One region of the Dyella sp. 333MFSha genome, then DNA from elsewhere that is predicted to be linked to it. Evidence: predicted binding sites of a transcription regulator. Region 1 holds the regulator's gene; each other region holds the start of a gene.
The links. Region 1 encodes FliA, which starts transcription of late flagellar genes. Its sites were predicted from a motif close to TAAAGTTTNNCNNNCNNNGGCCGATAA; they were not measured.

Region 1 (3,899 bases):
GCCCGCGGCGTCGACCAGGCTGTCGAGACGATGCGTGTCGACGCGAACCGTCGTGTCGGCGGCGGACGCGGCGCGCTTTTCGCCAGCCGCGGCGGGCGCGGCCTTCGCTGCGGGAGCAGCCACTGCCGGCGGTGCGGGTGCAGCGACCGGAACCACGGCGAGCGCAGGCGTGGATGCGACAACAGGCGCCGCACCACCGACCGCACCCGGCGCTGCCGTGCCGTGAAGGGAATCCAGCAAGGCTTCGAATTCGTCGTCGCTGATCGCGTCGTTGTTCGACGGCAACGGTGCTGCGGCAGCGACCACGGGTGCGGGCGTCGGTGCCGATGCGGAAACAGCTGCGCTGTCCGCGCCTGGCGCACCCGTGCCGTACAACGAATCGAGCAGCGCTTCGAACTCGTCATCGTTGATCGTCGCGGACGAGGCCGGTGCCGGCGCGCGGTCGGTGCGCGCGGCGTCGAGCATCGCCTCGAATTCATCTTCGATCGGGTCGTACGCTTTCGGCGCGGAAGGTGCCGCGACCGGCGAAGAGACCGGTACCGCCAAGGCAACGGGAGCCGCGGATACGGCACGACCGGGAATCAGCAGCCGGTCGAGCAGCGAACGCGGCGCGGGCTCGATCGGCACGCCGCCATCGGCGGCGCGCATCATGTCGTTGAGCAGGTCGAGCGACTCGAGCAGCGCATCCATGAAGGCGGCGTTGAGCACGATCGTGCCGTTACGCGCTTCGTTCAGAAGATCTTCGCCACGGTGGCACAGCTCCACCATGGGATTGAGCCCAAGAAAGCCCGCACCGCCCTTCACGGTGTGGAACGCACGGAAGACCGCGTTCAGCAGCTCCGTGTCGTTCGGCGACGCTTCGAGATCCACGAGCTGCTCGCCCAGGCTCTCGAGCAGTTCGCGCGCTTCGATCAGGAAGACGTTGAGCAGCTCGTTGTCCAGCTCCACGCTCATAGCGGGCTCAGAATCCGAATTCGCTGAGGAGGCGATCCACTTCGTCCTGGCTGACCTTGTCCGCGGCCGGCGCATTGCCGCCCGCGAGCGAGCCGGTCAGACGGACCAGCTCGACCAGCGACGACTCGACCTTGGCCATGAACGCTTCGACCTGCGCCACGCGCTGACCGGAAAGATCCTGCCACGACTGGGCTTCGACCATTTCGCCCAGGCCGATGTCGCAGCTCTGCGCGAAATCGCCCACGCGCACGGCAAGCGCCGTGGCATTGGCGCCGAACGCCGGATCGGCGTGATCGAGCACGAGCACTTCGTCGGCCTGCTTCGCCAGCGCCTGGGCCTGCGGACGCAGCTTTTCGCTGAAGTCCAGCGTGCGGTGCGCGGCGGTCGAGCTCATCTCGAGCACGTCACGCAGATGCTTGCGCGCATCGCTCATGTTGCCGGGCACGCCGTCGGTCGAAATGTCCGAAGCGAGGCGGCGCACGGATTCGTGCAGGTCGCGCGCAAGGTGGCCCAGCGCCAGGAACAGGTGCTGCTCGCGGCTGCGGATCAGGTTGTCGAGTGCCTTTTCGAAGGCGGCGCCGTCGTCGGCCTCGAGCAGCTCGCGCAGTTCGGGGACGACCTCTTGGCCGGGGGAGAGCATCGTATTCATCGTTATTCCCTTAGCCCGCAGCCGCGGCGAGTCGTTCGAAGATCTTGTCGAGCTTTTCCTTCAGCGTGACCGCCGTGAAAGGCTTGACGACGTAGCCGTTAACACCGCTCTGCGCGGCGGCGATGATCTGGTCGCGGTTGTTTTCCGCGGTCACCATCAGCACCGGCAACGACTTCAGACCGGCATCGGCGCGGATCGCGCGAAGCAGGTCGATGCCCGTCATGTTGGGCATGTTCCAGTCGGTGACGACGAGGTCGATCGGCTGCGAGCGCAGCAACGCGAGGGCCGCGTTACCGTCTTCGGCTTCCTGGATGAGCGTGTTGGTGAAACCCAACTCGACCAGGAGATTCCTGACGATGCGCCGCATGGTGGAAAAGTCGTCCACCACGAGGATCTTCATGTTCTTGTCCAAAACTGCTCTCCGCCACGTGCTTTTTCTTTACCGGCGACGGCACCGCGATGCCGTCACTGCTTGTCTTTCCAACCCGTCATGCGTGCACGCAGGCGAATCAGGGCCTGGCCATGGATCTGGCACACGCGCGACTCGCTCACACCCAGTACCACACCGATTTCTTTCAGGTTGAGCTCTTCATCGTAGTACAGCGACATCACCAGCTTCTCGCGTTCCGGCAGGCCGTCGATCGATTGCGCCAGCGCGTCGCGCAGGCCGTTCTTCTCGAAGTTGCCTTCCGGGCCCGAGGCGTCGGGGTCCGCGACGTCGATCGCCGCGCCTTCGTCGCCTTCCGGCGCCGTGAGGCTCAGCAACCGCGCGCTCGCCGCGTCGGCCAGAATCTGGTTGTACTCCATGGCGTCGATACCCAGCCGCTTCATCACTTCCGCGTCTTCGGCGTCGCCACCCGTTTCGTTCTCGATCTGCCTCGTTACTTCAGCCACCTCGCGCAACTTCCGGTGGACGGAGCGCGGGGTCCAGTCCGTCTTGCGCAGTTCGTCCAGCATGGCGCCACGAATGCGGATGCCCGCATAGGTCTCGAAGCTGGCCGCGCGAGTCGGCGAGTAATTTCTTGCGGCCTCGAGCAGTCCGATCATTCCGGCCTGCATGAGGTCATTCGCGTCCACGCTTGGCGGCAGGCGGCCCATCAGGTGATAGGCGATCCGGCGCACCAGGGGTGCATGCGTTTTAACCAGTTGATCCGCTGGAACTCTAGTGATTTCAAGGTATTCGCTAGCGACACTCACAGCGGCAGCCCTCCCCCCATCTGGTTCCGTTCGGCGAAAAAGCCGATGCGACCCTGCACCCGGGGTTCGGGTTCACCCCATGTATCGACCGACCGGGCCAGATTCTTGAATCCCACCGCCGAGCGGCTGCTCGGCCAGGCGTCGACCACGGCCGCCTGGCGGCGGATGGCCTGACGCAGGTACTCGTCGTGCGGAACCATGCCCATGAAATCCAGGGACACGTCCAGGAAGCGGTTGGTCACGCGGGCGAGCTTCTCGAACAGCTGACGGCCTTCCTGCGCATGGCGGACCATATTGGCGACGATGCGGAAGCGGTTCACGTCGAACTCGCGGCTCATCACCTTGATCAGCGCGTAGGCGTCGGTCAGCGAGGCCGGCTCGTCGCAGACCACGACCACCACCTCGTCGGAGGCTGCCGCGAACATCGACACGCTGTCGGAGATGCCGGCGGCGGTGTCGACGATCAGATATTCGGGGGCGACCGGGTATTCGTCGAAGGCGCGGATCACGGCGGCGTGCTCGATATTCGGCAGCTGCGCCATGCGGCGCGCGCCCGAGGTCGCCGGGATCACTTTCAGGCCGTGGTTGGCGTGGAGGATCAGGTCCTCGATGCGGCACTCGCCTTCGAGCATGTGGCCCAGATGGCGCGTGGGCTGCAGGCCCAGCAGCACATCGATGTTCGCCATGGCCAGATCCGCGTCCAGCAGGACCACGTCACGGCCGCCCATCGCAAGCGCCATGCCGAGGTTGACCGCCACCGTGGTCTTGCCCACGCCGCCCTTGCCGCCCGCCACCGCGATGCTGCGCGTGGGACGACGGTCGGCGAGCCAGTTGAGCCCAGCAGCCTGGGTGGAATCGACGTGTGTGTTCATGAAGGAATTCACTGCCGTGAAGGGGTGTGCGGATGCGGATGCCGTGGTCACGTTACTTCAGTTCCCGGTGTCAGGCGATGGCTGGCGCGGTGGAGAAGCCGAAACGGTCGGCGAGAATCGCGTCGTCCGGTTCGTCGGTGCGCTGCTTGACGAGTTGAGCGGCCAGGCAGACGAGTTTGCGCGCATCCGCGGAGGCGATGTCTTCCGGCACGCGCTGACCATCCGTG
Region 2 (3,899 bases), on a different contig from region 1:
CTCGACGCCCTCGGCGATCGCTTCCAGCCCCAGGCGGTGGGCGACGTCGATCATTGCCTGCACCAGCAGTTCAGTGCGGCTGTCGCCGGTCATCGCGTCGACGAAGCTGCGGTCGATCTTCAGCTCGGTCGCCGGGAAGTGACGCAGGTAGGCGAACGACGCGTACCCCGTGCCGAAGTCGTCGATGGCGACGCGTACACCGCAGTCGCGCAGGCGACGCAGGACGCGCACGCTCATGTCCAGATCGGTGAGCAGCGCCGTCTCGGTAATTTCCACGATCACGGACTGGGGCGGCACGCCCCAGATCTCGATGGCGCCCAGCACCTGTTCGGCGAAGCCCTGCTCGACGAACACACGCGGCGACAGGTTGATCGCCACGTCGAGCGCGCAGCCACCCCGATGCAGGGCCGCCGCATGCCGCAGCGAGGCGTTGATGCTCCAGCGGGTCAGCGGCACGATGAGGTCGCTTCGCTCGGCAAAGGGGATGAAATCGCTGGGCGGGACGATGATGTTGGCCGCGGTGGTCCAGCGCGCCAGCGACTCCACGCGGTTCATTTCACCCGAGCGCAGATCGTGCAGCGGCTGGAAGGCGACCTGCAGGCGGTTGGCTTCGATGTCCTCGCGTAACTCGCCGTAGAGGATTTCTACCGGTGTCACGTCGGGCTTGTAGATGGCGAAGGCCTCGCCGATACGCAGGGCTTCGTCGTGCGCCAGTTCCGCGCGGCGGTACAACCAATCGGCGGTCACACCATGTTCGGGATGGATGGCCACACCGACGACGGCGCGACCGTGCCAGGGACGCTCACCCTGCATCAGCGGACCATCGAACGCGCCGACGATGCGGGTCGCCGCAAGCAGCGCATGGGTGCGGTTGCGCACCATCGGAAGCACCACCACGAACGTGTCATCTCCCGCCACGAAAACGGTATCGACATGGCGCAAGGCATCGACGATGCGTTCGCGCGAGGCGAGCATGATGTCGCTGCCGAAGTCATAACCGAAACGCAGTTGCGCCTCGCGCATACCTTGCAGACGCACGATCAGAACGGCGCACGGGCCGGCATCCGGTGACGACCGGTCGAGGATCGACTGGACCGCCGGCAGGATGTAAGCCCGGTCGCTCATGCGACGAAGTACTCGCGCGGATCGATACCGTGCGAACCGGCTGGCAAGGTGCGGAGAATCTCACGGCGCACCAGATCCACCTGGCGCATGAGATCGACGATCAGGAAATCGTCGAGCGCGCTCTTGTCGGGCCGGGAGAGAATCGCGACGCGCGGCTGCAGGCGGCGCGACTGGTTCTGCACCATCACGATGGCCACCTCACCGGTGTTGAGTTCGACCAGCGTGCCCGTGGGATAGACCCCCAGGCAGGCCTGAAACTGTTCGACCAGCTCGCCCTGAAATTCGCGGTCGCGTCCGGCGTACAGCTCGCGTAAGGCGACGTGCTGCGACACGGCCGAACGGTACGGACGCGGCGTCGACATCGCGTGGTAGGTGTCGATGATCGCGGCCATACGTCCGGCGAGCGGAATGGCGGTGCCGGCCAGTCCTGAGGGATAGCCGGTACCGTCGTAACGTTCGTGGTGTGTGAGCACCATGTCGCGCACTTCGTTGTCGATGACACCGGAGTGATCGAGGATGGCGACGCCTTCATTGACGTGCTGACGTGCGAGGCCCCATTCGTCGTCGTTCAGCGGCCCGTCGCGACTAAGCAGTTCCTCAGGCAGCTGCGACTTGCCGACATCCATCAGCAGGCCGCCGGCGGCGAGACTGACGATGGCGTCGCTTTCGAAGCCCATGTGCCGCCCGAACGCCGCGGCGAGCGTGCTGCAGCCGATCGCGTGCTGATAGGTGTAGCCATCGCGCCGCCGCAGGCTTTCGATCCAGAAGAACGCGTCACCGCTGCGCAGCACACTCTCGACCATGGGGCGCACCGCGTTCTCGACAGCCTGCGGCTCGACCGGCCGACCATGCCGCAAGTCGTCGACCATGCGCGTGGCGAACTCGGCGACGGTGTCGAAGGCTTCTCTGGCGCGCGGCATCTCATCGTCGAACGAGGCCGTGTCGGTATACGCGTGTCGACTGACCAGACGCAGGCTTGCCGCAGCACGCGGTGCGGGGGTGGCAACGGCTTTCGGCGCGATGCGCTGCGGAGTGAACCGGCTGTCGGGGACGACCTGACGGTGCATGTCCACGAAGACGTATTTGCAGAAACGACTGAGCGACTCGATGTCCTCACGGGACTCGATGGGCAGCCCCTGCAACGGAAAGGGCGTGTCGGACCAGTCACAGTCCAGGCGACTGACATACATGCCGACCTCCAGGTCGGACACGAAGACACGTCGCTCCACTAAATCGTACGCCACGTTTCCCCTCGCTCCTTTAGCCACGCTGGCCGAATACGCGCACGACTCTAGCGTGTTGCGCGTGTCGATGGCTTATCGGCCCTGCACCCCGATTCTGTAGGTACAGAGTTGTGAAGGCCGCCTTCACGCCGTGTGAGGTTTTCCCGGGTACACCGGTCTGGTGTATCAGGTCATGTCGACCGGGAGAAACTCATGCCTCGCCTTTCCCTGATCCCCGCTCTGCTTCTCGCCCTTACCGCCTGCTCGGCCGCTTCGGCGCGCGACGAGGGTGTCCGCCTGCCCGCCCCCACCGTCGATGCCGCACCGGCCGCTGGCGACGCCACCGCCGTCTTCGCCGGCGGGTGCTTCTGGGGCGTCGAGGGCGTGTTCCAGCACGTCCGCGGCGTGAAAAGCGTCCGCACCGGCTACTCGGGCGGTGACGCCGCCCACGCCAATTACGACGATGTCAGCGACGGTGATACCGGACACGCCGAATCGGTGAAGGTCGATTACGATCCGGCACAGGTGTCGTACGGGCAGCTGCTGCAGGTGTTCTTCTCCGTGGCGCAGGATCCGACGCTGCTGAACCGGCAGGGGCCCGACTCGGGCACGCAGTACCGGTCGGCGATTTTCTATGCGACGCCGGAGCAGAAGAAGGTGGCGGAGGCGTATATCGCCCAGCTGACCGCGGCGCACGCGTTTTCGTCGAAAATCGTGACGGAGGTAACGCCTTTTAAGGGTTTCTACCTCGCGGAGGACGAGCACCAGGACTATATGCGTCTGAATCCGGACGCGATGTACATCGCGATCAACGACCGGCCGAAGGTACTGGCCCTGCAACGCATTTATCCGGAGCGGTACGTGGCCGGCTGGGCCAACGGCCGCTGAGAACCCGCAATCTCGTGTAGGAGCGCGCCCTGCGCGCGATAGCCGGGTCGCGCGCGTGGCCATATCCGGGTCGCGCAGGGCGATACCTGGGTCGCGCGCAGGCGCGCTCCTACATGGGTCAGATCATGGGCAGGTTCAGACCCTGCTCCTTCGCGCAGGCCACGGCATCCTCGTAGCCCGCATCGGCGTGACGCATCACGCCGGTGCCGGGGTCGTTCCACAGCACGCGGGCCAGCCGCTTGTCCGCCGCCTCGCTGCCGTCGGCCACGATCACCACGCCGCTGTGCTGGCTGTAACCCATGCCGACACCGCCGCCGTGGTGCAGGCTGACCCAGGTCGCCCCGCCCGCCACGTTGAGCATCGCGTTGAGCAACGGCCAGTCGCTGACCGCGTCGCTGCCGTCGCGCATGGCTTCGGTTTCCCGGTTCGGGCTGGCGACCGAGCCGGAATCGAGATGGTCGCGGCCGATCACGATGGGCGCCTTCAGTTCGCCGTTGCGCACCATCTCGTTGAAGGCGAGCGCCAGCCGGTGCCGCTGCCCCAGACCCACCCAGCAGATACGCGCCGGCAGGCCCTGGAAGCTGATCCGCTCGCGCGCCATGTCCAGCCAGCGGTGCAGATGCGGATCGTCGGGAATCAGCTCCTTCACCTTGGCGTCGGTCT
Region 3 (3,899 bases), on a different contig from region 1:
GATCTGCTCGAAGCCTTCGTGCAACATCCACCGGCGGGCGTCTCGCGGCTGATGGCGCTCCGCAACCTGCTGGTCCGGCCGCTGGGACTGCGCCGCTCGCCGCTGGCATGTCCGGTCTCGTCGCTACTCGCGCCGGCGGACAAGCATGTCTTCGCCGGGCGCTTTCCGGTACTCGACCAGCGCGTCGACGCGGGCGATACGTTCGCCCAGGTGGTTCTGGGCGCCGATGACAAGCATCTCGCCTTCCGCTCCTGCGTATCGCTGCGCGTCATCGATGGGCGCGTCGACATCACGCTCGGCACCCGCGTGCGCTGCCGCAACGCCTTCGGCCGTGCGTATCTGCGACTGATCGATGGTGTGCACCGGCGCTACGTCAGCCCGGTCGTGTTGCGCAGCGCCGTGCAGTATGCGTTCGCAACGGCCGGCAGGCAGGAGCCGGCCGCGCGTCGGGCGTCCATGCCCGCGGGATGGTGAGCGAGCGTTACGCCGCCTCGCTTTCCAGCACGAAGTAGGCGACCTCGCGGCGAAGGATTTCCGCGCTCTCGCGCATCGCGTGACTGGCCGAGGCCGCCTGCTGCACGAGCGCCGCGTTCTCGCGTGTCGTCTCATCGATGCCACGAATGGCCCCACCGATGCGTGCGATGCCTTCGCTCTGTTCACGGGTGGCGTCCATCACCGAGGCGACGAGACCGCTGAGGGTCACCACGCGGTCCGCGATGCTGTGCAGCACCTGGCCCGCGCGATCCACCGACACGACGCCGGCTTGCACCGCCTCATCGCTGGCCGCGACCAGGGCACGAATGTCCCTGGCGGTTGCGCCGCAGCGTTGCGCCAGTGCGCGGACCTCGGAAGCGACCACAGCGAAGCCACGGCCATGTTCGCCCGCCCGCGCCGCCTCGACCGCCGCATTCAGCGCGAGCAGGTTGGTCTGGAAGGCGATCTGCTCCACCAGATCCAGCATCTCGCTCATCTGCTCGCTGGTGCGCTGGATCTCGCGCATGTTGCCGACCGCATCCTGAGCCACACGGTGGCCCTCGTCCGTCATCTCACGGGTGTCGATGACGGCACGGCTGGCGGCAGTCGCATGGCCCAGGCCGTCCGAGACCGCGCCAGCCATCTCGCTCATCGAGGCCGTGGTGAGGTCGACGTGCGCGGACTGCGTGCGCGTGCGCTCGTTCAACGCCTCGTTACCCCGGGCGATGCCGGTGGCCGCGTGAGCGACGTGGTCGGCGCGGTCGCGCACCTGGGTCACCACGTTGCCGAGCTGGGCATCCATCGCCGCCAGCGACGACAGCAGCTTGCCGATCTCATCGTCGCGACCGATCTCGACGCGTGTGCCCAGGGTACCACCGGCGATGGAGGCTGCCACGTCCGCCGCCTGGCGCAGGCGCCGGCCAAGCGAGCGGATGATCGCGACATCCATGACGCTGGCGATCAGCAACGCGATACCGAGCAATACGGCGGAGAAAACGCCACCCTTCGCAATGTCGGCGCGCTGTGCCGCGGCTTCGGCCTTGCCGTTGTCGAGCGCCAGCGCGAAGAGGTTGGAGAAGTCGCTCTTCAGGGGGCCGACGGCCGACTGGACGTCGTTTGAAAGCTGCAGCTGCGCCAGATCGAACTGCTCCGTCTTGAGCAGCTCGATGACGTCGTCGACCGCCTTATCGGCCGCCTTGCGGTGTTCGGCAGCCAGGGTGACCAGCCTGGCCTGCGCCTTGCCCAGGCCGCTGGCCGTGAGCGACTTCCACTGTTTGTCGATGTCATGGCGGTTGCTGCCGATCGCGGTGACCGCGTCGTCGACGGCGGAGGGCAACCGCATCAGCGTCGCATGCACCAGCGCATCGAGCAGGTCGTTGTAATCGTTCTGGATGTGACCGACATCGGCGACGGGCGCCAGCGTGTCTGTCACCACGGACTGCAGGCGGTCGTCGGCGGTGCAAAGCTGCACCCCGCCGACGATCCAGAGCGCCAGCAGCAAAAAGATCGTGCCGGCGAGACGAAGCGAAAGACGTGCACGCAGGGTGAGCGTCGGCAGGGCGAAGCGAGGAAAGGGCATGACACACTCGGGGAGAGCGGGGGTGCCTCCCTATCGGCTCCGCGTGCCGGGACTTTAGCGAAAATCCGAATATTATGGTTTTATTTCAATGACTTGAAGATGTCATGACAGCGCCCGGGGGATGGCTCGTCGTGGCAGTCGCCACGTTCACGCCGTTACGTCGTCGTCGGCGTCGTATGCGCCACGTTTCTGCGTGCGAAGTTCCTCGAGGCGCGCGCTGAGTCCGGCCTCGACGTGGTCGTAGGCGTCGCCGCCCAGCACCAGCCGGCGTGGTGGATTGTCCAGGTCCACGGTTTCGATCATCGCGCGCGCCATCTTTTCGGGATTGCCGCGGATGACGAAGGCGCCTGACACGATGCCGCGCCGAAGCTCGCCCACCGGGGTGTCGTCGTAGACCGCCATCGGCTCAGGCGTCACCAGGCCCTTGCCGAAGTCGGTCTTCGACGGACCCGGTTCGACGATGAGGAAATCGATGCCGAACGATGCGACCTCCTGCAGCACCGATTCAACGAAGCCTTCGATGCCCCACTTCGAGGCGTGGTACAGGCTAAAGTTGGGATAGGCGATCTGGCCGCCTTCGGACGACACCTGCACGATACGGCCACCACCCCGCTCACGCAGCCGGGGGATGGCGGCACGGATGACCTGGATGGATCCGATGAGATTGGTATCGATGATGCGCTGGATCTGCTCGTCGGTGACTTCTTCCGCCGCACCGAAGAGCCCGTAGCCCGCGTTGTTGACGACGATATCGACGCGACCTCCGTCGAAGGCTTTCTGGACGCCTTCGCGGATCGACGCGGTGTCCGTCAGGTCCATGATGACGACATCGAGCGCGTCGCCATACCGCGTCTTGAGATCGTCGAGAGCGCCGGGTTGGCGCAGCGTGCCGACGACACGGTCACCGCGCGCCAGCAGCATTTCGGTCAGAAGGCGGCCGAAGCCGGAGGACGTGCCGGTAATGAACCAGGTCTTGCTCATGGTGCCCACCTCGGAGTGTGTCGTCGCGATGCGCGACGGGTCGACTACCAAGCTAGGGGCGGAAGCGAATGAAGACTATCCGACGAGATGCGGATGAGACGATGCAGGATCCGGGACAATCAGGCCGTCGCGACCTCGGCCGGACTGATGTTCCACCGGTCGACGATGAATCCGTCGGAGTTCACCCCCAGCGGCGTGTATCCGCAATTGCCATGCCGGTAACTCGCGTACTCGCCACCGTTCAGAAGCGCACCCAGCGTCGCCGTCATGCAATGCCCGTGCGTCACCACCGCCACGCGCCGGTAAGGCAACGCACGGATATCCGCCAGCGCGGCAAGCACACGTGACGCCACCTCATGCAACGACTCGCCGCCCACGGCGGCGACGGCGGGATCGTGGCCACGCAGCACCGCGACCATCGCCGGATCTTCCTCGAACACGTCCGCGACCGAACGACCCTCCAGCACGCCGAAGGCCCGCTCGACCAGACGCGCGTCCACGGTGGTGGTGCAACCGACGATACCCGCGGCGACTTCACCCGTGTGCATGGCCCGCCCCAGCGTGGATGTCACGATGTGCTCCACGCCCCGCGCGGCGAGCACGCGTCCCAGCGACCGTGCCTGTTCGATGCCCGCCGCGGTAAGCGGGCTGTCCGCGCGGCCTTGTGCGCGTCCGGCCACATTCCATTCGGTTTCGCCGTGACGGGCGAGGATCAGGTGTTCGAGCATGCGGATGTCTGCCGGTACTGCGGGGGAGCCCGCGATTGTACCGGTCCAATTCAACGCAGCTGACTGTCCTTGCTGCCGCGGCGGTTGTAGCCGCTGAAGCTGGCTTCCTCGCGATCGGCCTCTTCCTGACATGCCAC

Region 2: a site for FliA is predicted at 2,442-2,468, ahead of BLT40_RS17290 (HD-GYP domain-containing protein). Genes of this name have one in related genera too.
Region 3: a site for FliA is predicted at 2,084-2,110, ahead of BLT40_RS12910 (methyl-accepting chemotaxis protein). Genes of this name have one in related genera too.

What each region holds. Positions count from the first base shown of each region.
Region 1 covers NZ_FNBR01000001.1:88,659-92,557, reverse strand. Annotated here, with positions in the region: gene BLT40_RS00445 (chemotaxis protein CheA) at 1-954, opposite strand, end outside; gene BLT40_RS00440 (protein phosphatase CheZ) at 962-1,603, opposite strand; gene cheY (chemotaxis response regulator CheY) at 1,614-2,015, opposite strand; gene BLT40_RS00430 (RNA polymerase sigma factor FliA) at 2,069-2,800, opposite strand; gene BLT40_RS00425 (MinD/ParA family ATP-binding protein) at 2,797-3,672, opposite strand; gene flhF (flagellar biosynthesis protein FlhF) at 3,743-3,899, opposite strand, start outside.
Region 2 covers NZ_FNBR01000005.1:214,949-218,847, forward strand. Annotated here, with positions in the region: gene BLT40_RS17285 (putative bifunctional diguanylate cyclase/phosphodiesterase) at 1-1,125, opposite strand, end outside; gene BLT40_RS17290 (HD-GYP domain-containing protein) at 1,122-2,369, opposite strand; gene msrA (peptide-methionine (S)-S-oxide reductase MsrA) at 2,562-3,236, shown strand; gene hutU (urocanate hydratase) at 3,355-3,899, opposite strand, start outside.
Region 3 covers NZ_FNBR01000002.1:1,279,691-1,283,589, reverse strand. Annotated here, with positions in the region: gene BLT40_RS12915 (DUF2867 domain-containing protein) at 1-474, shown strand, start outside; gene BLT40_RS12910 (methyl-accepting chemotaxis protein) at 482-2,053, opposite strand; gene BLT40_RS12905 (SDR family oxidoreductase) at 2,201-3,034, opposite strand; gene BLT40_RS12900 (histidine phosphatase family protein) at 3,154-3,762, opposite strand; gene BLT40_RS12895 (DksA/TraR family C4-type zinc finger protein) at 3,813-3,899, opposite strand, start outside.